DNA from 3 places in the Microbulbifer variabilis genome. Region 3 is predicted to be linked to each of the others. Evidence: predicted binding sites of a transcription regulator. Region 3 holds the regulator's gene; each other region holds the start of a gene.
The links. The regulator LexA, encoded in region 3, represses DNA repair genes until DNA is damaged. The targets are predictions, from matches to a motif close to ACTGTNTNTANANACAGT.

Region 1 (8,278 bases), 330 kb from region 3:
GCGCCGCGCCGCACAAAGCCATTTGTAGGGAGGAGATATCGCACTGATTTACTGGCTGCTGCAGCAAAGTGGAATAAACTGTGGGCACAGCGCTGAAGCTGTTCACGCGGTAGAACTCAATAATTTTCCAAAAATTACTGAAGACATCCTCACCTCGGTAACCTTGAGGGGTCATTAATACCACTTCGCAACCATTAATAAAGGCTGCTAGCCCCGTCACAATTGCCGCATTCACATGAAAAAGTGGCAGGCCACACAAGATAACTTTTCCTGGCCCCATAATGTCGCCAGCTACCAGACCTATACTTTTTGCATTGGCCAGTTCATTCCCGTGTGTATGGGTAGCAATTTTTGGTAGGCCTGTTGTGCCCCCGGTACAAAATAGAGAGGCGGTATCATCACTGTGGATACTGCGTTTGAAATTCAAGTGGCTAGATGGTTGCTGCTTAAGTGCCGACTGGTAGGCTATCCGCTTTTTACCTTGCAGCGGGGGTAGCCGTCTGCGGTATTGATACTGTATCGCACTAGCCGCAATGCCTTTAAACCCCCCTGCATGATAAGCTGGGTCCACATGGAAGATATTTTTAACCTCAGGCAAATTTGGCAAGATACTTTCAATTTTTTCACAGATATCGGTACCAGGGAAAGGGCTCAAGGTAACGATAGCCTTCGCTTGGCTATGCCGAATCAGCTCTTCTATCTGCCTGGCCTCCAGTAGTGGATTAATGGCCAATACTTTAGCGGCCGCCTCTGCCCCCCAGAGTACATAGTGCGTTTCTGGTAAATTTGGCAGTGCAAACGCAACCGTGTCATGTTCTTGAATGCCAACACTATTCAATAAATTAGCAGTTTGAATAATACGTTCAGCCAGTGTTTGATAGCTGATCTTTACTGGTTTTCTATGATCTTTGCCTGAGAGAAAAAAAGAAATCGCTGTTTGCTGGGAGTAACACTTGCACGCAGCCATTATTGCTTCAAAAGTGTTGCCGCTGAATTTTTCAGTAAGCGCTTTAAGGTTGGAGAAATCTTCCCCCTCTGGTTGCTTGCCCGTTAGCAAGTAATTTTCCAAAGCCTCAATATCTTTCAAAGTTGAAGTGGACATAATATTACTCCCTGATAGCCAATCAGAATGTGGCTGTATTAAATTATTTTTTATTTTGATATATAGAAAGCAAAGCGAACCTAGCTGGATTGCTGTGCGAGCCACTCCTGCTCGTCTCCGGGCTCCGGCATAACTGCCCCGCCCTCAATCACCCAACTGGCGGGAACATCAATAAGATCCACCTCACAACGAGCTGATGAACAACCCAAAAGCTGAGAGGCCATTCTTATAAAGCTATTAGCTAGAGCTGACTTGATTTTATCGCTACGGCCTGAGCGAATGGAACCCAGAATATGAAGACTACTCTTTGAACGCAAATGAATGCCTCGACTAAATACAACCTGTACAAATTGCGCGGGCGCGCCAGTTATTGTGCAGTGAGCTTCTGTGACCCCGGAGACAAGAGCTTGCTGCTCGGAGCCGGATAGTGGACGCTGGGTGGAAATCGTGTAAAGCGGCATTTGCGGCCTCTTATAGATTGATATGAGTGTTGAAGTGCCCCGTGGTGCTTTTGGATCTCACTAAACGCACCAGTGTTTTGGCTATGTAGGCAATTTGCCGCAGCGGCGACATACGTTTGCGATTTGCACTTAGAAATTTCCTGCTGAGAGACTGGTCAGGTGCAGTAATAACGACCTCGTTTTTATTGATCCCAGTGGTGACACACCACTGCTCCAGCAGTTCGTATAAAAACGGGTGACGCAGCTTGTTTGATGTCCCATCAGGCACGGGAGCCATCAGGGTAGCCACCGAAGATTTCTCTCCGTTCATAAAGGCCTGATCTGGCGGAACCTCCATCCACACCAGCCTGGGAGTGACGGACTGGTCCAGGTGACCCCGGTAAGCCCGCCGTATCACCTGCTCCAACGCAGCCTTGTTGAAACTTGCTTGCGAGCCCTCGACCAGGGCGCATAACACGATGGGTTTAAAATGCATTTCACCTCCAGATAAGTTTCATTTTGGAACTAATTTAATACCATTAAGTTCCAAAATACAACTAAAATTGATAGGTTATCGGCCGACCTCTCAATAACCTATGGCAATATGACGGCCCGAAGCGGCCTCCAGGGAAGTTTTGTTTTGGAACTGGCTTGTGAGACTATGGCGCCTTGAGCAACCCTGGGACTGCTATGAGCGAGAGTAAACCCGCTGTTCAATGTGGGATCGAAGAGGCACTTTCTGTAATCGGCGACCGCTGGAGCCTGCTTGTTGTCCGCGATGTACTGAGAGGCGTTAATCGGTTCGACTCGCTTCAGGACAGCTTGCAGATCTCCCGAAATATCCTTACACAAAGACTCTCCAACCTGGAAGAAGCCGGCATTCTGATTAAGGCGCCCATTAAGCCCGGAGCACGGCGTATGCTGTACAGCCCTACCCCAAAATGCCTCGCGCTCGTTCCCGTTTTGGTCTCTATGATTGATTGGAGTGCACACTGGTCTGAGAAAGCCAATGTGCGCTGGTCCCGTGTGATTGATAAAAGAACCGGAGAGCCTGTTCAGATAGATTTGGTGAGTAAAGATGGTAAGCCGGTATCCTTGCTGGATCTGGATTTGAAATACTAAAGGGCAGCGGGTTAAGGCCCACCGAGGGGCCTGCTCTCTCCACATTTACTTATCTCGTTACCCTCCCTCGCTCCCTCCCCTTACTCTCTGCTTGTAGCTAGACTGGTTTTTATCGATCGGTAACCAATCCTAACCACCCGATGCAACTTTATTGTGATCATTGCGGCCAACTCTGGAATATCGAGGATTCAGCGCTTATTTCAATACAGGAAATCCTCCACGCTTTTCCCGATAGCAGAATAAGCGCAAAGCTGATCAAAACTTTAAAACCTACCATTGGCCTCCCCATGATGGCGGTGAAGCAATTCGCAGGCCACAAGACCTTAAAGAGCGGCCACTGTTTCTTTTGCAATGCTCAGCTGGACAATATTCCAATTCTCTTCAAAAACTGCGGCAGCTGCGGAGCGCTAAATCTCGATATTCCAAAGCAGGGCCAGCGAGCCCCTTATTAAAAATACACCTTCTTAAACATGTACTAATGGCAGTGCCTCCCAGCGTGTGGTGTAGGCGGGTGAGCGATAGGCTTGGCGCATCTTCCAGTGCTTATGCACCCCCTCAGCCCCTAGAAAAAGAGTGCCGCGGCCAAAGCGCTGGTTGACTCTATCGAGGGCCTGCATCATCTCCGCGGCACGGGCCGGCTGGCCGGCGGTAAACATATCCCCCTGCCCCAGGGAGCTGGGCACCAGCTCCACCAGGCCCACACCGGCTTTCATAAAACGATGACCAGGGCGGTAAAGCTCGGTTATGGCCCCCTTGGCCAGGCTCGCAATCAAGCGGGTGTCATTAGTGGCATAGGGGCACTGTACCAGCGTACTGCGACTGTAATAGTGGGGCTCGTGGGGCGAGGTGTGCAGAAAGACATGTATCGAAGCCACCAAGCACTCCTGCCCGCGCAGCTTTTCTGCCGCCCGGCTGGCATAGAGACTAACTGCCTGCAGAATGGGCTGTAGTTCGCTCAATTTCTCGCCAAAAGAGCGCGTGCAATAAATCTGTTTTTTTGCCGGCGGCTGCTCCTCCAGATTCAGGCATGACACCCCATTTAATTCCTCAATGGTTCGTTCAATATTGATATTGGTGTGTCGGCGCAAGATTTTAGGATTCGCCTGGGCCAGGTCATAGGCGGTCTCTATACCCAAGCGCCCCAATCGCTTGGCAAGACGCCTGCCGACTCCCCAGACTTTATCGACCGCCATGCGTTTCTGCAGCCATTGCCATTTCTGCGGAGTATCCAGGGCACAAACCCCGTTGCACTTGGCAATTTTTTTCGCTGCCCGATTGGCGAGCTTGGCCAGGGTCTTACTCGGAGCAATCCCCACACTCACCGGCATACGCACATCGCGCCATAGGGTTGTGCGAATCCGCTGGCCGTAATCCAACCACTCCTCCTGTAAACCATACAGATTCAGAAACATCTCATCGATACTGTACACCTCCACCTCTGGGCTAAAGCCCTTCAGGGTCTCCATAACCCGGTGGGAAATATCGCCGTACAGTGGATAGTTACTGGAGAAGATGGCCACATTGTGCCGCCGCAACAGATGTTCAATCTTGAAGAAGGGCTGCAAATCCCCAATCCCCAGCGCCTTGGCCTCATTTGAGCGCGCCACCACAAAACCATCATTATTAGAAAGCACCACCACCGGCCTCCCCCTTAAGTCGGGCCGGAATATCTGTTCACAGCTTGCGTAGCAGCTGTTGCAATCCACCAGTGCCAGCATTCAGAGAGGGCGGTGATAACGAATGGAGGCTTTAACCACCCCTTCAACAATCAATTCCTGCCCTTCCCAAACCGGTATCGGCGGGTAACGATCGTTGGCCGACAGCAACCGCCCATGATGTCGATCCAGTACTTTGCAGGTGAGTTGACCATCCAAAGCCACCACCACCACATCGCCGTGTACTGGCGTTAGTGAACGGTCAACAACCAAAAGGTCGCGGTCGAAGATCCCCAAGCCCTGCATGGAATCGCCATTGGCACGAGCCATAAACGTAGCCGCCGGATGAGTGATCAAATGCTGATCGAGGCTGAGGCTTTTCTCTTTGTGGTCATCCGCCGGGGATGGAAAGCCCGCGGCCACACCGTGACTGTAGAGAGTCGCTAGTTTCATAGGGTTTCACTCGATACTGTATATGCATACAGTTTAGGGGGAGTTCGCCAATTCCGGCAAGAACGATGACTGACCAACGAGCCGCCAGCCGTGCTCGCTACAGGTCCATAGCAAGGCCACAAAAGCACAGCACACACTAAAACCGGCACCCTGTAGCAGGGACCCACAAGGTGTAAATACCAGCTACGGGCTATTCGAGTATGTTGTGAACCCAGTGCACTCTTGGGTAAAGCCAGCAACAGGCCACAACCTCCCTCCAAGTGGCCGCTTGGCAGCATAGCTGCCTGGGATTATGATCCGCGCAACAGGCGGGTAATGATCGATGACAAGGCCCGCCCTAAAAAAGCAACAGCCCCCACCCGAGTGAACACAGTACGGAGACGAGACAAAAAATGAATTTGGCTATAGCGGCACTGATCGTGGCCTCCTATTTTATCTGCATGAGGCTTAGCTCCTCCGCTATCAACCGGTTCGGGCAGGCCAGGGCGGTGAAGCCCTATCGCCTCAAATATATCTCCAAAACCATCAGTATTGCCGTCTTGGTATTCCATCTGGTGCTGCTGATCAGTGCCCTGGGGTTTGAATACACCCAGGTTTCCATTTTTCTCTCCTCTGTGTTCGCAGTAATTGGCGTAGCACTTTTTGCTCAGTGGTCGATACTGAGTAATATTACCGCCAGCCTAATTATTTTCTTCGGCTTTCCCTACCGGGTTGGCGACCAGATTCGGGTGATAGATAAAGACGATGATATCTCCGGCACTATTGAGGAGATCACACTATTCCATGTTCTCATCAGGCGCGGCGAAGAATTAATTACTTACCCCAACACTTTAATTCTGCAAAAAGGCGTAATCAAAAACCCCAGTAAGCAGCCGACTGAAGCACCTGCAAAGCTGCCGGAAGCCAGCCAGACTGAAGCGCAATAGCTCTCTACTTTCCCGCCCTCAATTCAGGGCGGGAAACCCGAAAGCGACAAGCCCTCTCTGGAACTTTTGTACCAACGCGCTCTTCTCTCCCTTACAGAAAAACCATGCCATCTGGCTGGCTACACCTAAATAACAAAAAAGCAGGCCCGCAAAATTTCTACAAAAGGCACAAAAAAAGTTCTTACCACTTCCCATCTCCAGCGAAGTAATTTGCTTCAACCGTCTCAATAGTTAAAAATGCGCAAGATTCAATGAAATTGGCTTTAAGGGACTGCATGACCGATACCCTCAAAGATATACTCCACTTCGTACAGGAAATGGGCCTGAAAAATGGCTTGTTTGTCATTTTTTTCATCTTTGCACACTATTTATTGTTCTGGATGTACAGTGGGCGATTGAAAGATCGTCAAGTTGAAATTGATCGACTAGCGGCAGATAATAAGGAGTATCGGGATAGGTTCCTCAAGCTGATGGATAATGCTTTTTCCTATTCTCCGCCCACCAGAAAAGTGGCCCCAAAAAAGCCAGTTAATGAAAAGGAGTTTGAGTAGTGCTCTCCATATTGCTCGCGATCGCTCTTCTCTTCATTGCAATTCAGTTATACCGGCTTCATGAGATAAGAAAGCACGACCAACACCTGTTCGAGTTTTGTCAGCTGCGGAGAGATACGATCTCGTATCTCTCTAATTCCTATGAGAATCTCTCCAGAACAGATTATATTGCCCTCAGGAAGATCAATGATGCGCTGAGCAGCATCATAGCCGGCTACAAAGAACACAGAACCGTTGTCTTTAACTACCGCCTGTTTATCGAGTACCTAGATGAACTCAAAGCCTTTGAGAAAAAAGCCGAGAAGATATCCACCGGCAACAAAGATATTCAAGACCTGCTCAAAAGAATCCACTGCTCCATTTTCAAAGCCTTCCTGGCATTTACTCCCCACCTGAAATCAGAACTTGCATTTTCCCTCATGATGAAACTGATTTCCCTTGGCGTTAAGGCGGGGGTTAAATCTCTAAAAGACTACTTATTACGCCTCAAAGAAGCAAAGGTTATGGTGAACACCTTCAAAGGGTCTTCTACCCCCTGTTAGCCCCTAGTAGCAAATTTGGGGGCCTATGCCCCCGCCATCGCGTCCACTCCCCGCACCCAAACCTAACAGTCCCTTCTGAGGCGATATCCAGCAATTTTGGTCAAGTGCCAGACACACACAAGTCCTAGAATACTTTCATTAGAAGAGGTGACAGCTATGGCAGAGTATAGGGATAGGTTTGTGCAGGTACTGCACTATATTGAGGAAAACCTCAACTCCGAACTCGATATCGACAAACTCTGCCAATACACCAACTTGTCTAAATATCATTTTCACCGGCAATGCTCCGCCTTTTTTGGAATGCCGGTAATAGCCCTAATCAGGCGATTGAGATTAAAAAGGGCGGCCTATCAACTCACCTATAGAGACAAAAAGGTGGTGGATATCGCCCTGGAGAGTGGCTACGACAGCCACGAGGCCTTTGCACGAGCCTTTAAGAAACTCTTTGGCAAGAGCCCCTCAGAATTTCGCCGCGCTCCAGACTGGGAAGTTTGGCATAAGCACTATGAACCAGTTACAGCACTTAGGAGTCACTTTATGAGAAATACAGCGAAATACGAAGTAACCATTATTGAATTCCCCAAGACTCAACTCGCCGCCATGGAACATAGAGGCCCAGCCCACCACCTGGGTGCTACTATCAAACAGTTTATCCAATGGCGGAAGGCTCAAGGGCTTTCACCACGTAATAGCAGAACTTTCAACCTGGTTTATGATGACCCAGTAACCACGCCCCCTGATCAATACAGATTTGATGTCTGCTGTACCGTGCAATACCCCATTGATGCCAGTGAAAGGAATATAGTCAACAAAGTAATTCCGGCAGGGAAATGCGCAGTCATAAGGCACTTAGGCAGTGACGATACCATTGGAGCGGCTGTTCAGCATCTATACTTTCATTGGTTGGATCATTCAACTTTTGCAGTTCGTGATTTCCCAATCTTTTTTGAGCGGATAAATTTTTTTCCCGAAGTACCTGAGAGTAAAATCATTACAGATATATTTCTTCCCATAGAAGAAAATATCTAACAGCAAGGGTTGAGAAAATACAATAAATATGCAGCTAAGAAGCGTTCCATAAATCACTCAAAATAATAAAACTAATCCTACCACCTGCACTCTCTATGATATGGATTAAAGAGCACAGGTCGCCCCATGAAAACCAGCCACATATCGACCATCCTGGTCGTTGTTATCATTGCTTTTGTGGGGCTATTGTATTTCTACAATTATCGCTTAACCCAGAGCATTAAATTTAACGCTTACCCGGTTACAGACGAGTTTATTAATAGCAATGACTCTCTCAAAGACAAAGATACTATTAAAATTCTGATTATAGACGGAGGGGGTATACGTGGATTAATACCACTCTATGTTATCCAATTTATAGAACAACAGACTGGCAAGCCTATTGATGAACTATTTGATGTTTTTAGCGGAGTATCAACTGGCGCCATCATTGCCACAGGGCTCAATGTCACCCAGAT
Region 2 (8,278 bases), 2.0 Mb from region 3:
GTAAAAAGCTGGAGACCGAATACTGCACCCGCTCCACTTCGGTATCGAGCGCACCGGCCATGGCCGGGATAGCCGGCAAGTAACTGTCGATGGAAAATGGCGTCAGGGAGACCAGCGCCGCTAGCCATACCACCAACCAGCGCGGTGCTTTTTGCTCAGCGGATAATGCGGTGGATGTCATGGAATTGCTCTGGAACGGCTAGGGGCACTTGTTGGCAGTGGCAGTAGATTGCCGGATACAGCAGGCATGGTAGAGGGGCTGTGACACATTATCCAGTGCCGCATTCTTGCAAATTTCCCTCAGTGTTTGTCTTCCCGCAATGTGTACAGGCCCTGCTTCAGCTTTAGTAGGTGCTCTTGCAACTGGGGGCCTTTGCGCTGGGCAACGCCGATGGCGAGCACATCAATCACCACTAGGTGGGCGATGCGTGAGGACAGTGGTGTATAGATCTCAATATCTTCTTCCACATCCACTTCTAGCGGGATACTGGCCTGCTGTGCCACCGGCGAACCGCTGGGTGCCAGGCCAACCACCAGAGCGCCCTGCTCCTTTGCCATGCTCATGGAGCGCAGTAGTGCCTTGGTGCGGCCACTCTGGGAGATAGCCACGACTACATCGCCCGGCTGCATAGACATGGCTGACATATTCTGGATGTGGTGGTCCGAGTGGGCGGCGGTGGCCAATTGCAGGCGGAAGAACTTGTGCTGGGCATCGGCGGCGACAGCACCAGAGGCGCCAAAGCCGAAGAATTCCACCCGCTTGGAAGCGGCCATCGCAGTGACAGCGGCCTCAAGGGCGCGGTCGTCAATTCTATCGCGCACTTTTAGCAGAGTATCTACTGTTGAGTCGAACACCTTGCGTTTGTACTCGGCAATGGTGTCGGTCTCGGTCACCGCGATTTGGCCGAAGCTGGGGCTGGAAGCCAGCTGTTGCGCCAGGTTCAACTTGAACTCCTGGAAGCCGGAACAGCCCACGGCGCGACAAAAGCGCACCACGGTCGGCTCGCTCACCTGGGCCTCGGTGGCCAGGTCGACGATGCGCATATGAATAATTTCATCGGGATTGGCGAGAATATACTCCGCCACCTTGCGCTCAGATTTGCGCATGGATGACAGTTGCTCACTGATTCGTTGCGTTACTTCCGCCGGTTTCACAGGACTTCCTTCTCTATGCCAGTTGGCGCAGTTTAGCCGCTGCGCCCCCGGCTGGCGAGGGGCTTTGCATTGTCAGCCGGGGTAAAATCCTGTTTATTTACACAGGTCTTATACAGCAGCTCTGGTACAATCTTCGCCCATGGACGTATCTCAGATTTTAGACCCCCTCAACGACGCCCAGCGCGAAGCGGTAGCTGCCGCGCCCGGCAATCAATTGGTTCTGGCCGGTGCCGGCTCGGGCAAGACCCGGGTGCTGGTACACCGCATCGCTTGGCTAATGCAGGTGGAGGGCGCCTCGCCCTACTCCATTATGGCGGTGACCTTTACCAACAAGGCGGCCCGCGAGATGCGCGCCCGTATCGAAGAGTTGCTGGGGGTGAATACCTTTGGCATGTGGGTGGGCACTTTCCACGGCCTGGCTCACCGCCTGCTCAAAGCCCACTGGCAAGAAGCCAAGTTGCCGCAGAACTTCCAGATTCTGGATTCCGACGACCAGCTGCGCCTGATCAAGCGGGTACAGGCAGATCTGGGGCTGGACGATAAAAAGTGGCCGCCGCGGGAAACCCAGTGGTGGATTGGCGCGCAGAAAGATGAAGGCCTGCGCCCGCAATATATCAATGCCGGCGCCGATCCCTGGTTGCAGACCATGGTGCGCATCTACTTCGCCTATGAAGAGGCCTGTCAGCGCGGTGGGCTGGTAGATTTTGGCGAGTTGCTGCTGCGCGCCCACGAACTTTGGCTGAATAACGACAGTATTCTGGCCCACTACCGCCGGCGTTTCCCCCATATCCTGGTGGATGAGTTCCAGGATACCAACACGATTCAATACGCTTGGTTGCGCCTGCTCGCAGGGGAACAGTGCCATATCACCGCTGTGGGTGACGATGACCAGTCCATTTACGGTTGGCGCGGCGCCAAGATCGAGAATATCCAGCACTTTTCTACAGATCTGCGTGAAGTGCAGACGGTACGCCTGGAGCAGAATTATCGCTCCACCTCCACCATTCTGAATGCGGCCAACGCGGTGATCGCCAATAACAGCGGTCGTCTGGGCAAGGAGTTGTGGACCAAGGGGGAAGAAGGCGAGCCCATCGCCGTCTACGCCGCCTACAACGAGCAGGATGAGTCGCGCTTTATCGTCGAGCGTATCAATGATTGGGTGCGCGATGGCAATCGCCGCGACAGCATTGCCATCCTCTACCGCTCCAACGCCCAATCCCGGGTGCTTGAAGAGGGGCTACTGCGCGAACAGGTGCCCTACCGTATCTACGGTGGCCAGCGCTTCTACGATCGCCTGGAAATCAAAAATGCCCTGTCCTACCTGCGCCTGATCAGCAATCGCAATGATGACACTGCATTTGAACGGGTGGTGAATACCCCCACTCGTGGCATTGGTGCGCGCACGGTGGAAATGGTGCGCTCCTTTGCTCGCGAGCAGGGCTGTTCCTTGTGGCAGGCGGCCAAGCTGATGTTGCAACAGCGCGTACTGGCTGCGCGCGCCGGTAATGCTCTGCAGAGCTTTCTGGATCTGATCAACCAGCTGGCTGCAAATGCGGAAGATAAAGAGCTGGATGCCATTGCCGAGGATGTGATCGAGACTAGCGGCCTGCTGGAATTCCACGGCAAAGAAAAAGGTGAGAAGGGCCAGACGCGGGTGGAGAACTTGCAGGAATTGGTCACTGCTTGTCGCTCTTTTGCCGGTGTGGACCTGCCCGAGGGGGAGGAAGATGAGGAGGAAATCCCTCTTCTTAACCAGTTCCTCGACAGCGCCGCCCTCGATGCCGGTGAAGGCCAGGCGGATGAGTTTGAAGATGCCGTCCAGCTGATGACCCTGCACTCTGCCAAGGGCCTGGAATTTCCTTTGGTGTTTATGGCGGGCGTGGAGGAAAACCTGTTCCCCCACAAGATGTCTGCACAGGAGCCCGGCCGTATGGAGGAAGAGCGGCGCCTCTGCTACGTGGGTATCACCCGCGCCATGTGTAAACTGTATATTACCTACGCGGAAAACCGGCGCCTGTTTGGCAGCGAGACCTACAACAGTCCGTCTCGCTTTATCGGTGAGATTCCGCCAAATTTGGTGCACGAAGTGCGCTTGAAGACCGAAATTTCCCGTCCCCTCTACCAGGCGGATTATGGCAAGGTGGGCCAGTTTTCCGACCCGGCGCCAGATTTCGATGATTTACCACCATTGGCACTGGGTGGCCGGGTTGAGCATGTCAGGTTCGGCGAGGGCACCGTAGTGCAGTTCGAAGGTAATGGCCCCCGTACACGTGTACAGGTCAATTTCGATGATGTTGGCAGTAAATGGCTGGTAGTGGCTATGGCTAAGCTGCAGCCTTTATAGATTGTTTGCTTTGATAAAAACCAAGTCAGATTAGAAATTTTTTCTGCACTGATTTTGGTTTTTCCCAAAATCCCGACCATTTAAAAAAGATCATTTATCGATGATCAGCGCCTTACAAGAAAAAAGATAATTAAAAGCGATGAAAAAAGTTAACTGGTATCCCGCTATTATTTTGGGCCTTATCGCCCTGCTCGTTATTACCTTTGCTGCACTGGTCACTTCCCGTGTGGCACAGGGCCCTGCACAACATTTTTCCGATAATGGCAACAAAGAGTTGTTTGAGTGGAAGCTTGTTACCACTTGGCCAAAAAATTTCCCCGGCCTCGGCCAAGCCCCGGAGCGCTTTGCAAAAAACGTTGAGTTGATGTCCTCCGGCCGCCTCAAAATTAAAGTTTATGGTGCAGGTGAGCTGGTACCCGCTCTGGGTATTTTTGGTGCGGTATCTGAGGGCGCTGCACAGATGGGACATGGTGCCGCCTATTATTGGAAAGGCAAGATTCCAGCGGCCCAGTTTTTTACCGCGGTACCGTTTGGTTTAAACGCCCAGGAAATGAATGGCTGGCTGCACCACGGTGGTGGTTTGGAACTCTGGAAAGAGATTTATGAACCGTTCAACCTGATCCCCCTAGCGGGTGGCTCTACTGGGGTACAGATGGCCGGCTGGTTTAACAAACCGATTAACTCTGTTAAGGATTTGCAGGGCTTAAAAATGCGAATTCCCGGTCTGGGCGGTGAAGTATTAAACCGGGCCGGCGGTACCGCTGTGACTATTCCCGGTGGTGAACTCTATACCGCGCTGCAGACTGGTGTTATTGATGCGACCGAGTGGGTTGGACCTTATAACGATCTCGCTTTCGGTTTCCATCAGGTTGCCGAGTACTACTACTATCCCGGCTGGCATGAACCCGGCTCAATGATGGAATTTATCGTCAATAAAAAAGCCTTTGAGAAATTGCCCAAAGACCTACAGGCCATTGTGCGCGTGGCTGCCCGCGAAGCAAACCAGGACATGTTGGATGAGTACACCGCTCGTAATAATCGCGCCCTGCGTGAGCTGGTGGAAACACATGGAGTCAAAGTTAAGCGTTTGCCAGATGATGTGCTTGCCCATTTAAAGCAGATCAATACTCAACTGATGCAAGAGACCGCAAATAAGGACCCAGAATTTGCGCGTATCTATAAAGCCTTTAAGGATTTTGAGCGGGATGTGCGACCCTATCACCAGATAAGTGAAGAGGCTTATTACCAGGCGCGCGAACTTGATGGGGAAAGCAAGAAACAGGAATAAAAGGCAAAATTAATATCATAGAAGGGAAACTGGTTTAAGGCAGTTTCCCGAAATAGTTTTGTAAGTCGTTTCAGGGCAGTGGTCTGGTATGTCCTCTATCGTCGATAGCGACAAAAACAAACTCACCCTCAGTGACCTTTACCTGCTCACCAGAGTCCACCCGTGTCAGCCATACCTCAACCATTGTTCTAATAGAGGAACGCCCTACCTCTATAGCCTCGGCATAGCAGCTGACCGTAGAGCCAACCGGAACCGGGCGTAAGAACACCATACTGCCGACCGCTACGGTAGTTACCCTGCCGCGTGCAATGCTTTGGGCCAAGATTGCTCCAGCCAGGTCCATTTGCGACATCAGCCAACCAGCGAATACATCCCCCTGGGGGTTGGTATCACGGGGCATAGCCAGGGTTTGCAGGGTAAGCGTGCCTGTTGGTTGCGGGTTTTCATCAAGGGCTGAAAGTGCGGACATCGACTACTCACAGATTGTTAGAGTTATTGGTTTCCACCTGAGGGAAGGTGGCGCATTCTAGCACAAATTGAGTAGTATTTGACCAGTGCTTGTCTGAGTTTTTCCAACGAAAACGAGTGAAGTTTTTCCCAGCCACCCCCTAGGTGGCCGGGAAATTAGTGACAAGAGCCCTAAAGTGCCTCTATTGCCAACAGATTGTCGTCCGGGTTTTTGTCGATCATCTTGATATAGGGATCAAAGCCAGCAATGCTCGGTTTGCCCTTCACCTCAAATTCCAACAGGGTGGTCTCTTCACTGATCTCCTGTTTGGCCAAGTAGAGCACATTGTCTGAACTGGTGTTCTTGTCGGGATCTTCTGCAAAAATGGCAACATCTATCCAGTTATTGATGGGAATTTCTTGTTCCTGTCCATCCCCTTCGGCTTCATATTTGTGCGCTTCCAGCTCCAGTAATACGCGATAATTGCCGTTCTCCAACAGCTCATAGGTGGCATTTGCGACTTTGAGATCAAAGAGGACTACTCGCTCCAGCATATCGGTGATCAGCTCTTGCTGGGGGGGGGCGGCGTGGGCTCGGAGTCTTGCCACTAAATCCATGCTGGTGGGATAGGGATCACTGGAGAAGCCTTTTTCTTTTAATAGGGAAGCCAAAGCCGCATTGACGGCATCTTCACCCATCGCATCCTTAAGGGCGTACATCGCTAGCGAGCCCTTGTCGTAATGGATATAGGTCTGGTTTTCGTTGCGAGATAAAGGTAACTCCTCAAGCAACTCGGTACCCCGAGCGCTCAGGTAGCCATCCAGCTCATATTTGAGGAAACGACGCATTTTTTCAGGGCCGTATTCCCGCTCCATCACCATTAGTGCTGAGTACTGCGCCAGGGTTTCAGACAGTAGAGTCGCTCCCTGTACATTGGCGCCAATCAATTGATGCGCCCACCACTGGTGCGCCACCTCGTGGGCGGTTACATAGAAGACGTAATCAATCTCATCCGGGTCCCGCAGATCGGCGACAAAACCGATAGATTCAGAGAAAGGTACGGTGTTGGGGAATGCCTGGGCAAAGGATTCATAGCCTGGGAACTCGACGATACGCAGTTGGCGATATTGATAAGGGCTGAATGCCTCACTGAAATACTCCAGGGACTTTTTCACCCCCTCAACCATACGATCTATGTTGTAGTCGTGGGGCTTGTGGTGGTAGACCTCAATGGCAACGTCCTGCCATTTATCTTTGACCACTGTGTAGTCCGCTGAAAGGTAGGAAAAAAAGTTGTGAATGGGCGCGTCCATCTTGTAATGAAAGTAATGGCGCTCTCCCTCCTGCCAGTCTTTTTGTAGGTAGCCGGGGGCCAGTGCTATCTGTCCCAAGGAAGTACTGACGGTGGTTTCAAAGTTGATCCAGTCAGAGTCGCTGCGAAGATAGGATTTTCGGTAGTGCTCTTTGTCCTCCAGTTTGGGCATACGCTGCGGCGGCGGTAGATCGTGCTTTTTACGCAGGTGACGATCAGTCAACTCAAAATTGCTGTTGTAACCGATAAAGGGCAGCGCTTCGTAGTTATTAAAGAAGGTACCGTTCTGCACCAAGGTGGTGGAGGAGCCGGAGTTCATAAAGCCGCGATTGATCCTGCTCAGATCAAACTCCAGCGTGAGGGACTGGCCGGGTTCAAGTGGGCGATCCAGCTCGAAGAAATAGTGTCCGAACTGCTCGTCCTTTTCGCGTAACTTGGCCTGATTTAGGGATAACTGGTTAACTGTAAGGCCGCGATCCAGCCCTATAACTACCTCATCAATCGACTCCTCACGCTTGTTAACCAGGAAATAGCGGCCGCGCACTTCATAGCGGCGTTCATTGGGGAAGATATCCACATCCACTTTGACATCGGTGATATGTGGTGCGAGTTTATCCTCTAGGGCCTTGTATTTCTTCTCATAGTCTGCAGCTAGTCGTTCACGATCCTTGCTGGTTTCGTAGTGATTGAGAATATTGGTGTTGTAGTAAATAAAGGCGCCAGTGCCGATAAACAGTAGCAGGGTTGTGGAGGCAGTTAATCGACTGGAAAGCCCCAATTGGAAGCGCAGGGCTTTGACCCGGCTAGTTAGAGGAGCCAGGGTTCCGCGCTGCCAGAGCCCGTAACTCAAGATGGCCAGTATCAGGCTGAAGCTGATCCAATATAACGCAAACCAAGCCCGACCCTGATCAAAGTGACCATAACCATTCATGTCCGAGTAAGGTGCGGCGTTCCAGTCTGCAAATTGATAGAGGTTGTGTTCGAACCCAAGGCCATCAAGGACACTGGAGCTAATTAAGTAGCCCACCATCAGTAGCATGCCGAGGAATTTATTGCGGGTTATCACCTGGGCAAAGATAGATAGGACTGCCATCAAGTAAAACGGCAGCGCAAACTGATACCAGAGTCCGTAAAAATACAGTCCAGGCTCAAGCGTTGTATATCCCTTGCCCAGCTGTACAGCCACAGTGGTAAGCATGCAGGCTATCAGGATACCGGCCAGAACCACCAGCATTGCAATAAACTTGCTCGCTACGAAAATCCAGCTGGGTGTGGGCACGGCATCCATAATTTCATGGCAACCGGCCTGGCGTTCTCGCCACACCAATTCAGCCCCATAGTAGATCAGAATAATCAACATGATGAGGCTAAAAGCACCTTCTATCAGACTGACCATAGAACGAGTCACCGGGTATACCGAGGTGCCAAATACTGCCTCCAGGCTCAGGGATGCGCCCAAGACATTCAGAACACCCAGTGCCAGGATTACCCAAAAAGCTAGGCTTTTTACTACTGCTTTTACTTCAAAACCGCAGCGTATACGGAATTGTTGCCAAACCGTGGCTGCCCCAAAGTTTGGAGTAATTCGCGGTAGGGGCTTGATGTACCTAGGTATCTCACTATCTGCGGCTTCTGTGGTGCGGCGGCGCGACCAGAGAGATTTACGTTCGGCAAATGAAAAGCATTTATAGCCTAAGCCGATAAATAATAAGCTGACGCCCAGCCATAGTA
Region 3 (8,278 bases):
GGCACGGCGATGGATAGTTATCTGCTCGATGAGCAGAGAAAGCTACATATCTGCGGTAATAACCCGGACTGTAATGGTTACGAGGTAGAGCAGGGCACGTTCAAAATTAAGGGCTACGACGGTCCGATTATTGAGTGTGACAAGTGCGGTAGCGACATGCAGCTGAAGTCAGGCCGTTTTGGTAAATACTTTGGTTGTACTAACGAAGCCTGTAAGAACACCCGCAAGCTGTTGAAAAATGGCCAGCCGGCGCCACCCAAAATGGATCCGGTTCCTATGCCGGAGTTGGCTTGCCTGAAGGTTGAGGATCATTACATTCTCCGCGATGGTGCCTCCGGATTATTCCTTGCCGCCAGCCAGTTTCCGAAAAACCGTGAGACCCGTGCCCCGCTGATAAAAGAGCTACTGCCTCACCAGAGTGAGATTGACCCTAAGTACAGCTTCTTGTTCTCGGCCCCCTCACAGGATGATCAGGGGCGCGATACCGTAGTTCGCTTCAGTCGTAAGACCCAAGAGCAGTATGTTCAGTCCGAGGAGGACGGAAAGGCCACGGGTTGGAAGGCTTTTTATCGGGATGGCGCCTGGAAAGTCGAAGCGGCGGCCAAGAAAAAGCCGGCAGCTAAGAAAGCGGCGGCAAAAAAGTAAATGAGTAATCCCTATACCGGCCTAGTCACTTCGGCATTGCGTAAGAGCCAGCTGCTGGCCACAAGTAGTTATGATTCTTCTATTCAGCGAATGGCCCTGGAAGAAGGTGCTTTGTTGCAGCTGTGGAAAGCCTATCAGGCTTTCCTGGCTGAACTGTCACATCAGCTGCAATTGAGTTTTGAACCAGAGTCTGTACAGGTTATTTTAGATAGCCTGCACAGCCAGGGGAGAGCGAGCCTTGAAGTAAGTGAACTGCAGTTATTGCTCTCAGAGCCAGAGAGTTGGCTTAGCGAATTATTACGCGCGTGGAACCAGCTCCTGAGGCTGCCTACATTAGCGGAGGAAAAGGGGCAAGCTGGCAACCTTATTCCGACCCACAATATCGCCGGAACAGTACCAATTGAGCTTTCTTTCGAAGCGCTGCTTAAATGGCACAAAGCTCTCAGTGAGCTGATACTTAGACAGCGTGCCAATCTCGAGGAGTGCTAAGAGGGCTCCGCTACCTTTCTATTCATCTTTTTGCGCCCACTGAAACTTCTAAATTGCCTGTGGTACACTGGGCGCAAACTGATGTGCAGTGAAGGGAAAGCAAATGTCCTCCGAAACTTATGAGATTATCGAGTTGGCCAATGGCGATGTGGCTCTGCGCCGTGCCGGCCATGAGGAGGACCCTCTGGTGAGTATTCGTTTCTCAGCCGAGAGTCTCCAATTTTTGCGAAAGCACAAGGTAGCAGTAGCCCGGGCCATGTTAGAGGCGGGTATAGAAGCTGTGCAAAATCTCGATGACCTGGAGCCAGGTTACTTTGAAGAGGAAGAGTCGATGCCGGTTAACCATACGATTCACTAATCTATGGTAAAGGCGAAAAATTAAGTGGAACAACAGCGGCTAGAAGCCGCTGTTGTTGTTTTTGATTGGCGGTAAATCTTTTAGTCTCATGGAGTTTGGCGAATAACGCCTACGGCTAATCCTTCGATCACAAAGTTCTTATCCCGCATATCTACTTGGATGGTATCAAAGTCTTCGTTTTCAGGTAGGAGTTGTACCGTTGCCTGATTACCTTTGCGGCGGAAGCGTTTAACGGTTACTTCATCATCAATCCGCGCAACCACAATCTGCCCGTTTCTGATTTGCTCGGTCTTCTGTACTGCCAGAAGGTCCCCATCGAGAATGCCGGCATTTCGCATACTCATGCCGTGTACCCGCAATAAATAATCTGCCGGTGGGTGGAAGAAACTGGCGGGCAGGTCGCAATAATCCTCAATATGCTCGGCTGCCAGAATAGGGTTGCCTGCGGCGACACGCCCCACGATGGGAAGTCCCGATTGGTGGTCGGGAATTCGAATACCTCGGGAGGCACCGGCAACCATCTCAATGGCTCCTTTTCGTGCCAGTGCTTTGAGGTGTTCCTCTGCAGCGTTGGGCGAGCGAAAGCCCAGCTCTTGGGCGATTTCTGCGCGGGTGGGAGGGTAACCTGTGTCGTCCAGGTAGGCTTTTATCAGCTCTAATACTTGAGTCTGGCGTGCGGTGAGATTGGTCATAGATTTACCTAGCGTTTCTGTATTTTTATACAGTTGCTGGGATTATATACAGATTTAAGGATCTCGCAAACTGAGCACCTGCCTGCAGTCCAGCTGCTACATTGTTTAAGAAAACAAGGAATGAAACGAATAGTTGAAAGAACTGACAGCAAGGGAGAATAATAATGCTTGATGCGAAAATGGCTGAAGCCTGGAGAGTTCTGCGCATTCAATCTGAGTTGGTTGATGGAATTGAGCGTTTGGTTGCGCTTAACGGGGCGGTAACAGTTTTTGGCGGTGCGCGTTTCACTGAAGATAGCCAGGAGTATCAGCAAGGGGTGAAGCTTGGGGAGCTTTTAGCAGCAGAGGGGATACCTGTGATGACCGGTGGCGGGCCGGGTCTGATGGAGGCGTGTAATCGTGGGGCTTTTGAGCAGCCTGGTACTTCAATCGGATTAAATATCGAGCTGCCTTTTGAGCAGGCAGCCAATCCTTACCAAGATATCAGTTTGAATTTTCGCTATTTCTTTGTGCGTAAATTTATGTTTGTGAAGCATGCCGTGGGCTTTGTGGGTTTACCCGGGGGCTACGGCACGCTGGACGAATTATTTGAGGCGCTGACATTAGTACAAACTCAAAAAGTACGGCGATTCCCAATAGTTTTGGTGGGCAAGCGTTATTGGGGAGGGCTGTACGATTGGCTGGTAGATACGGTATTGGAACGGAATTGTATCGACTCTGCTGACCTAGACCTGTTTCATGTGGTGGATGCAGTAGAAGAGGCTGCAGATTTGATTATGAAATATATGCGAGCCAGGGATTAAAGAGTTTTCGAGATATCTAGGTTACTTTCTTTATTAATTAACAATCGGATAGGGCGAGGAGTAGGGGAGGCAGAAAAAACAGGAATACAGGAAGTAGAGACCAAATACAAAGCCTACGGCTGTGCCTCGTCCCTAAATAGTAGTTAGCACCTCTATCTTTCTTCCCGCGCAGTGGAATGCACTAAGGCCTATGGGAAGGGTAGTGGTCAGTCGCTTCGGTAATTACATCTTATCCTGCCAACTTACCAAACCAATTTCGCCTATGGGGATTCGCCAGGTCGGACTTCCCCCTACAACCGTTCTTTCTGTATGTGCAATAAGCCGCCAGCGAGCTGGGAGTGTGCTACTCTGGCCGAAATTAAACAGCTGTTTTAAATGGTGGTTTGATATCTATGAGTCAGATGGATACCGTTAACCGCATCTTGGATGCTGCCGAAGCGCTCTTTGCCGAGCGCGGCTTTACCGAGACATCCCTTAGGACTATTACGAGTACTGCCGGAGTCAATCTGGCGGCGGTCAATTACCACTTTGGTTCTAAGAAAGAGTTGATCCAGGCGGTCTTTGAGCGTTTCCTAACACCATTTACCGATGCGCTGGAAGCAGAGTTGGATCGACGCATAGCTTCTGGCCAGCCACTTAAGGTTGAAGGGTTGTTGGAGAGCCTATACCGAGTTGGGTTGGGCAGTCTGGGCCAACTTGGGCTGGATGCTCAGCGCTTTATGCGCCTGCTGGGACTGGCTTATACACAGTTTCAGGGGCACTTACGCCGTTTTATAGTGTCTCGTTACGGTGATAGTTACCGACGCTTCGCAGGCCTATTGGCCGAGGCCTTACCGGGGGTTGATCCCGTGACTTTCTACTGGCGCCTGTATTTTATGTTAGGGGCCACTATTTTCACCTTGTCGAGCTACGATGCCATAGAGGCTATCCTGAGAGAGGATTTTGGTGCTCAGAGCAGCCTGCCGGAAACTTTGGAGCGCCTTGTGCCGGCCGCTTCGGCAATGCTAAAGGTGGAGTCCGGTTAAACTGCGCAGCTGGTGAATCTTAGAGGAACTGAATATGCCTGCATCACTCGGACCGGTGATGATCGATATCGAAGGGCAGAAGCTCACTGATGAGGATTGTGAGCTTTTGCGCCACCCGCTCGTGGGTGGTTTGATTTTCTTTGCGCGCAATTATCGCGATCGCGATCAGATTCAAGCTCTGATTGCCGATATTCGATCTGTGCGCCCAGAGATACTGCTGGCTGTTGATCAGGAGGGTGGGCGAGTACAGCGTTTTCGAGAGGGGTTCACGCGTTTGCCTTCCATGCAAAAGCTGTCCGCCCAGGCTTCAGCAGTACAGTTGCAGGATGTGGGTTGGTTGCTCGCCTCTGAGTTATTGGCTGTAGGGATGGATTTCAGTTTCGCCCCTGTATTGGATGCCGATGACAGCCACAGCCGAGTTATTGGAGATCGCAGTTTTTGTCCCGACCCCCATCACCTGACGGCTATTGCAAGGCCATTTATTCAAGGGATGCGTGAGGCCGGTATGGCTACAACCGGCAAGCACTTTCCAGGACACGGGCACGTGCTTGAAGACAGCCATGTGGAGCTTCCTCAAGATGAGCGCTCCCTGGAGCAGGTGCTGGCCAGCGATGCCTTGCCCTTTATTGACTGCATAGGGGCCGATGAACTGGATGCGGTGATGCCCGCTCACATTCGCTTCGTCAATATAGACAGCCAGCCGGTGGGTTTCTCCCGTTACTGGCTACAGGATATTTTGCGAGGACGGCTGGGTTTTCATGGGGTTATCTTCAGTGATGATCTGTCCATGGAGGGGGCGGGAGCTGCCGGTGGTTATGGGGAGAGAATCCGCGCTGCTCTGGAAGCGGGTTGTGATATGGGCGTAGTCTGCAATAACCGTGCAGGGGCTTTGGAGTCTCTCGCTGGGCTGCAGAACTTTATTCCCGCAGCGGAATCGAGTGAGCGTCTAAAAGCCATGCGGGGTAGACCCTCAATCACCTCTTGGGCGGAACTCGAAAAAAGTGAGCGCTGGCATAGAACTCGCAGCTGGTTAGCTTCAATAATGCAGTAGTTGAGAAATACCGGTTTCCGCAGCTTGCTCCAAGAACCTATGGGCGGCTGGAGCCGGTTTTATAAGCGGAGGGGGAATTGTGGAGTCCGTAGAGAGTGTGCTGTTGTCCTGGCTGGGTGATAACCGGGTTTGGATAATCTCTGTTTTTCTTATTGTATTAGCTTCCGCACTGGCGGCCTGGATTTTCGGCCGCTTTGTGCAAAAACTGGCTGCCAGGGCTGAGAAGACCGTCAATCCCTGGGATGATGCGCTGGTAGGGGCTCTCTCCCCTCCTGGACAAGTATTAATCTGGCTGTTGGGGCTCACGGTGGCCGCCCAGCGTGCGGGTCAGGCGACGGGTGCAGAGATTTTCTCCCTGGCAGAGCCTGCCCGCGAGATAGGCCTTATTTTGGTCCTCTCCTGGTTCGCTTGGCGCTTCTCGCACAGCGCGGAGCGTAACCTTTGCAATCCCCGCTATATTGGCAAACCGATGGATGCCACCACGGTTAGAGCCATCGGCAAGCTCGTGCGGGCTTCGATCGCTATCACTGCGGGTATAGTGATTATGCAGTTCCTTGGCTATAGCGTCAGCGGCGTTTTGGCCTTTGGTGGCATTGGGGGGTTGGCGGTAGGCTTTGCCGCTAAAGACTTGCTGGCGAATTTCTTTGGTGGGCTGATGATTTACTTAGATCGCCCCTTTGCGGTTGGCGATTGGATACGCTCCCCGGACAAGGAGATTGAGGGGACTGTAGAAGATATTGGCTGGCGCCTGACTCGCATACGCACCTTTGATATGCGCCCGGTTTATGTGCCCAATAGTGTCTTCACGCAGATTTCTGTCGAGAACCCTTCGCGAATGCTCAATCGCAGGATCTTTGAAACTATTGGGGTTCGTTATGAAGATGGCCATTTAATGGCGCAGATAGTGGCAGATGTTAAGAAAATGTTACAGCATCACCCGGAAATAGATGCCAACCGAACTCTTATTGTTAATTTTAATAGTTTTGCAGCCTCATCCCTTGATTTCTTTATATACACCTTTACCAGAACGACAGAGTGGGTGAGATACCATGAAATCAAACAGGATGTTTTGTTGAATGTACTCAATATAATTGAGCGCCATGGTGCGTCTTGTGCATTTCCGACCTCGACGGTACATATTGCCGATATTCCTTCATTAGCGAGAGAAGCCGCGTTAGACAGTTGAGTATTGGGAGTGCGATAAGGTACAAATGTTTAGTTTAAATATCGCGCTTAATTGGGGTTTTGACGGTTAATTACGCCTATTGGTAAAAACGTAGTATTTATTTCACATAGAAACCTAGACACTGGCGCTGTTTTATCTAAGAATCAGGTTACGCCCTTTGGGTTACTCTCAATAGGGTGAAGCAAGATAGCATTCTGCATGGAGCAGTTTGTTAACAATGGGGTGGCGTTTGCCCCTCTTGCCGAATTGAGCAGTGAGGTAATAGAGGTAGGCGCAATAACAATAATGAGGTTTTCTCAATGAGTGATCGCGTTACAGGTACAGTGAAGTGGTTTAATAACGCACGGGGTTATGGCTTCATCACCTGTGGAGAAGGAACTGAAGATATTTTTGTTCACTATCGCAGCATTCGCGGAGAGGGTTATAAAACCCTTAACGAGGGGCAGGCGGTTGAGTTCGAAATGCAACAAGGTGACAAAGGACTGCTGGCGGAAGATGTTGTTCCCTGTGAGTGATTTTCGGATCACTCGTTGAAAGAACTGTTGTCGCGTAGAGTTTGCGGTGCCAGCCGCTAGCTCTGCCAGCGCCTCCAAAGCGGGCTTTTCAGCTCGCTTTTCTATTTCTTCATTCGCTTGGTTCAATATGTATCTTATGGCGGTCTGCATACATATATGACCCGTTCCACGAGTTTCGTTATATTTTGAAATGTATTAATTACCTGCGCCTTTAATTTCTGAAAGCACTCCAGGCTATTTGTGAAGCTTTAATAATCTTGAAACCAATTTAATGTTAGGAGTCAGGGTTTCAGTTCTGTCTGACGGAATAAATTTAAAAATTTTTATTGCTGCTTCTTTATTGAGCTTTTTTATTTTATTTGGCTATTTTGCTTTTCTAGTGATTTTCACTTGGGTGAGGGTGTTGTAATAATGGGGTGAGTTTTTCTCTTCGCCTTCCGTGTCTTTGTGCTAGTTTCTTGCCGGATATCGTTAAGTTGCTGCCTTTGTAAAATTTTATTTTATAAATTGCAGTCAAATTGGTTTGGTTGTGTTATCTGTTATGCCGGATTCGATTCGGCTTTTATAGATTTAGGAAAGTGTAATTTGTTTGGTTAAATATACTGTTGCATATGGAATACCCCCTTTGAAGGGGGTATTTAAAAGAGTATTAATTGGCTGTTTATAAGGTAACTGGGGTGGTTTCTTCTGTGACTTCTTCGTTGCTTTCAGCCACAGTGCGAATTTCAATCAAAATACCAAAAGCCGGGTGGTCAATATAGTGTAGTTGGCCGCTTCGCATACGGCGCTCATGTTGTAAATGAGCGGCCCGCATCACATATACCGGTTGCTCAGTCGGGGCATCTAGGGTTATGGGCTCCCGGTCTCCTGCTGCGTTTGAGAGGTTATACCTATCCGGATTGGAAGCAATAAACCCTTCATTCGTGGCAGAGAAAGAAATTGTCTCCTCGGAGGGTGCTGGGGCAGTCTTGGGTCGATGAGGCAGGCGGATACCCTCCGCAGATGCGGGAGCAGAGAAATCATTGAGCCAAAGGTTTGTGCTCAGGTGCAAATAGCGTGAGACGCTCAGGGTAACAGACCCTTCCAGTTGGCTGTGTCCTGAAAAGGTTTCGCCACCATCAATCAGGATTGCTGGTGACTTGTGTTTTTGCTCCAAAACTTGGTGCCAAGCTTTGTGGAATAAAATGCGATCCCCGCCTCTCACTAGAGCTGCCGCCTTAGTATCCAGCTTGGTGTCTACGGGGGAGAGGAGTAAGCGGAGGGGGGGAGCTTGGTCAGTATTGTGATCGCCGAACTCGCTGACTGCAAAGCTGACAGGCTCCTCGTCCAATGCTGTATCTTCTTGGGGGAGCTCTGTGGATTCAGGGAATGCGGTTGCGACAGGGGATTCTGCTTTTTCCTCCCGGGGTGCAGGGGTGTCAAAGTCCACCCAGCGAGCAGGGTAGGTGAGGCTCGGCTCCGCAGGCCAGGTTTCATTGGTTTGTGCCATACCTTGGGGGCGTTCGAACACGATC

Region 1: a site for LexA is predicted at 4,788-4,805, ahead of MJO52_RS13765 (LexA family protein). Genes of this name have one in related genera too.
Region 2: a site for LexA is predicted at 1,244-1,261, ahead of uvrD (DNA helicase II). Genes of this name have one in related genera too.

What each region holds. Positions count from the first base shown of each region.
Region 1 covers NZ_CP092418.1:3,084,418-3,092,695, forward strand. Annotated here, with positions in the region: gene MJO52_RS13740 (acyl-CoA synthetase) at 1-1,102, opposite strand, end outside; gene MJO52_RS13745 (tautomerase family protein) at 1,183-1,563, opposite strand; gene MJO52_RS13750 (hypothetical protein) at 1,574-2,038, opposite strand; gene MJO52_RS13755 (winged helix-turn-helix transcriptional regulator) at 2,233-2,664, shown strand; gene MJO52_RS13760 (Y-family DNA polymerase) at 3,129-4,382, opposite strand; gene MJO52_RS13765 (LexA family protein) at 4,383-4,772, opposite strand; gene MJO52_RS13770 (mechanosensitive ion channel family protein) at 5,165-5,698, shown strand; gene MJO52_RS13775 (hypothetical protein) at 5,974-6,249, shown strand; gene MJO52_RS13780 (hypothetical protein) at 6,249-6,791, shown strand; gene MJO52_RS13785 (AraC family transcriptional regulator) at 6,948-7,820, shown strand; gene MJO52_RS13790 (patatin-like phospholipase family protein) at 7,947-8,278, shown strand, end outside.
Region 2 covers NZ_CP092418.1:4,804,187-4,812,464, reverse strand. Annotated here, with positions in the region: gene MJO52_RS21075 (multidrug effflux MFS transporter) at 1-181, opposite strand, end outside; gene hexR (transcriptional regulator HexR) at 301-1,155, opposite strand; gene uvrD (DNA helicase II) at 1,295-3,499, shown strand; gene MJO52_RS21060 (TRAP transporter substrate-binding protein) at 3,639-4,787, shown strand; gene MJO52_RS21055 (acyl-CoA thioesterase) at 4,858-5,256, opposite strand; gene MJO52_RS21050 (ABC transporter permease/M1 family aminopeptidase) at 5,427-8,278, opposite strand, start outside.
Region 3 covers NZ_CP092418.1:2,759,108-2,767,385, reverse strand. Annotated here, with positions in the region: gene topA (type I DNA topoisomerase) at 1-645, shown strand, start outside; gene MJO52_RS12360 (DUF6586 family protein) at 646-1,134, shown strand; gene MJO52_RS12355 (hypothetical protein) at 1,238-1,492, shown strand; gene lexA (transcriptional repressor LexA) at 1,579-2,184, opposite strand; gene MJO52_RS12345 (TIGR00730 family Rossman fold protein) at 2,349-2,987, shown strand; gene MJO52_RS12340 (TetR/AcrR family transcriptional regulator) at 3,380-4,012, shown strand; gene nagZ (beta-N-acetylhexosaminidase) at 4,047-5,063, shown strand; gene MJO52_RS12330 (mechanosensitive ion channel family protein) at 5,143-6,249, shown strand; gene MJO52_RS12325 (cold-shock protein) at 6,549-6,764, shown strand; gene MJO52_RS12320 (CsiV family protein) at 7,426-8,278, opposite strand, start outside.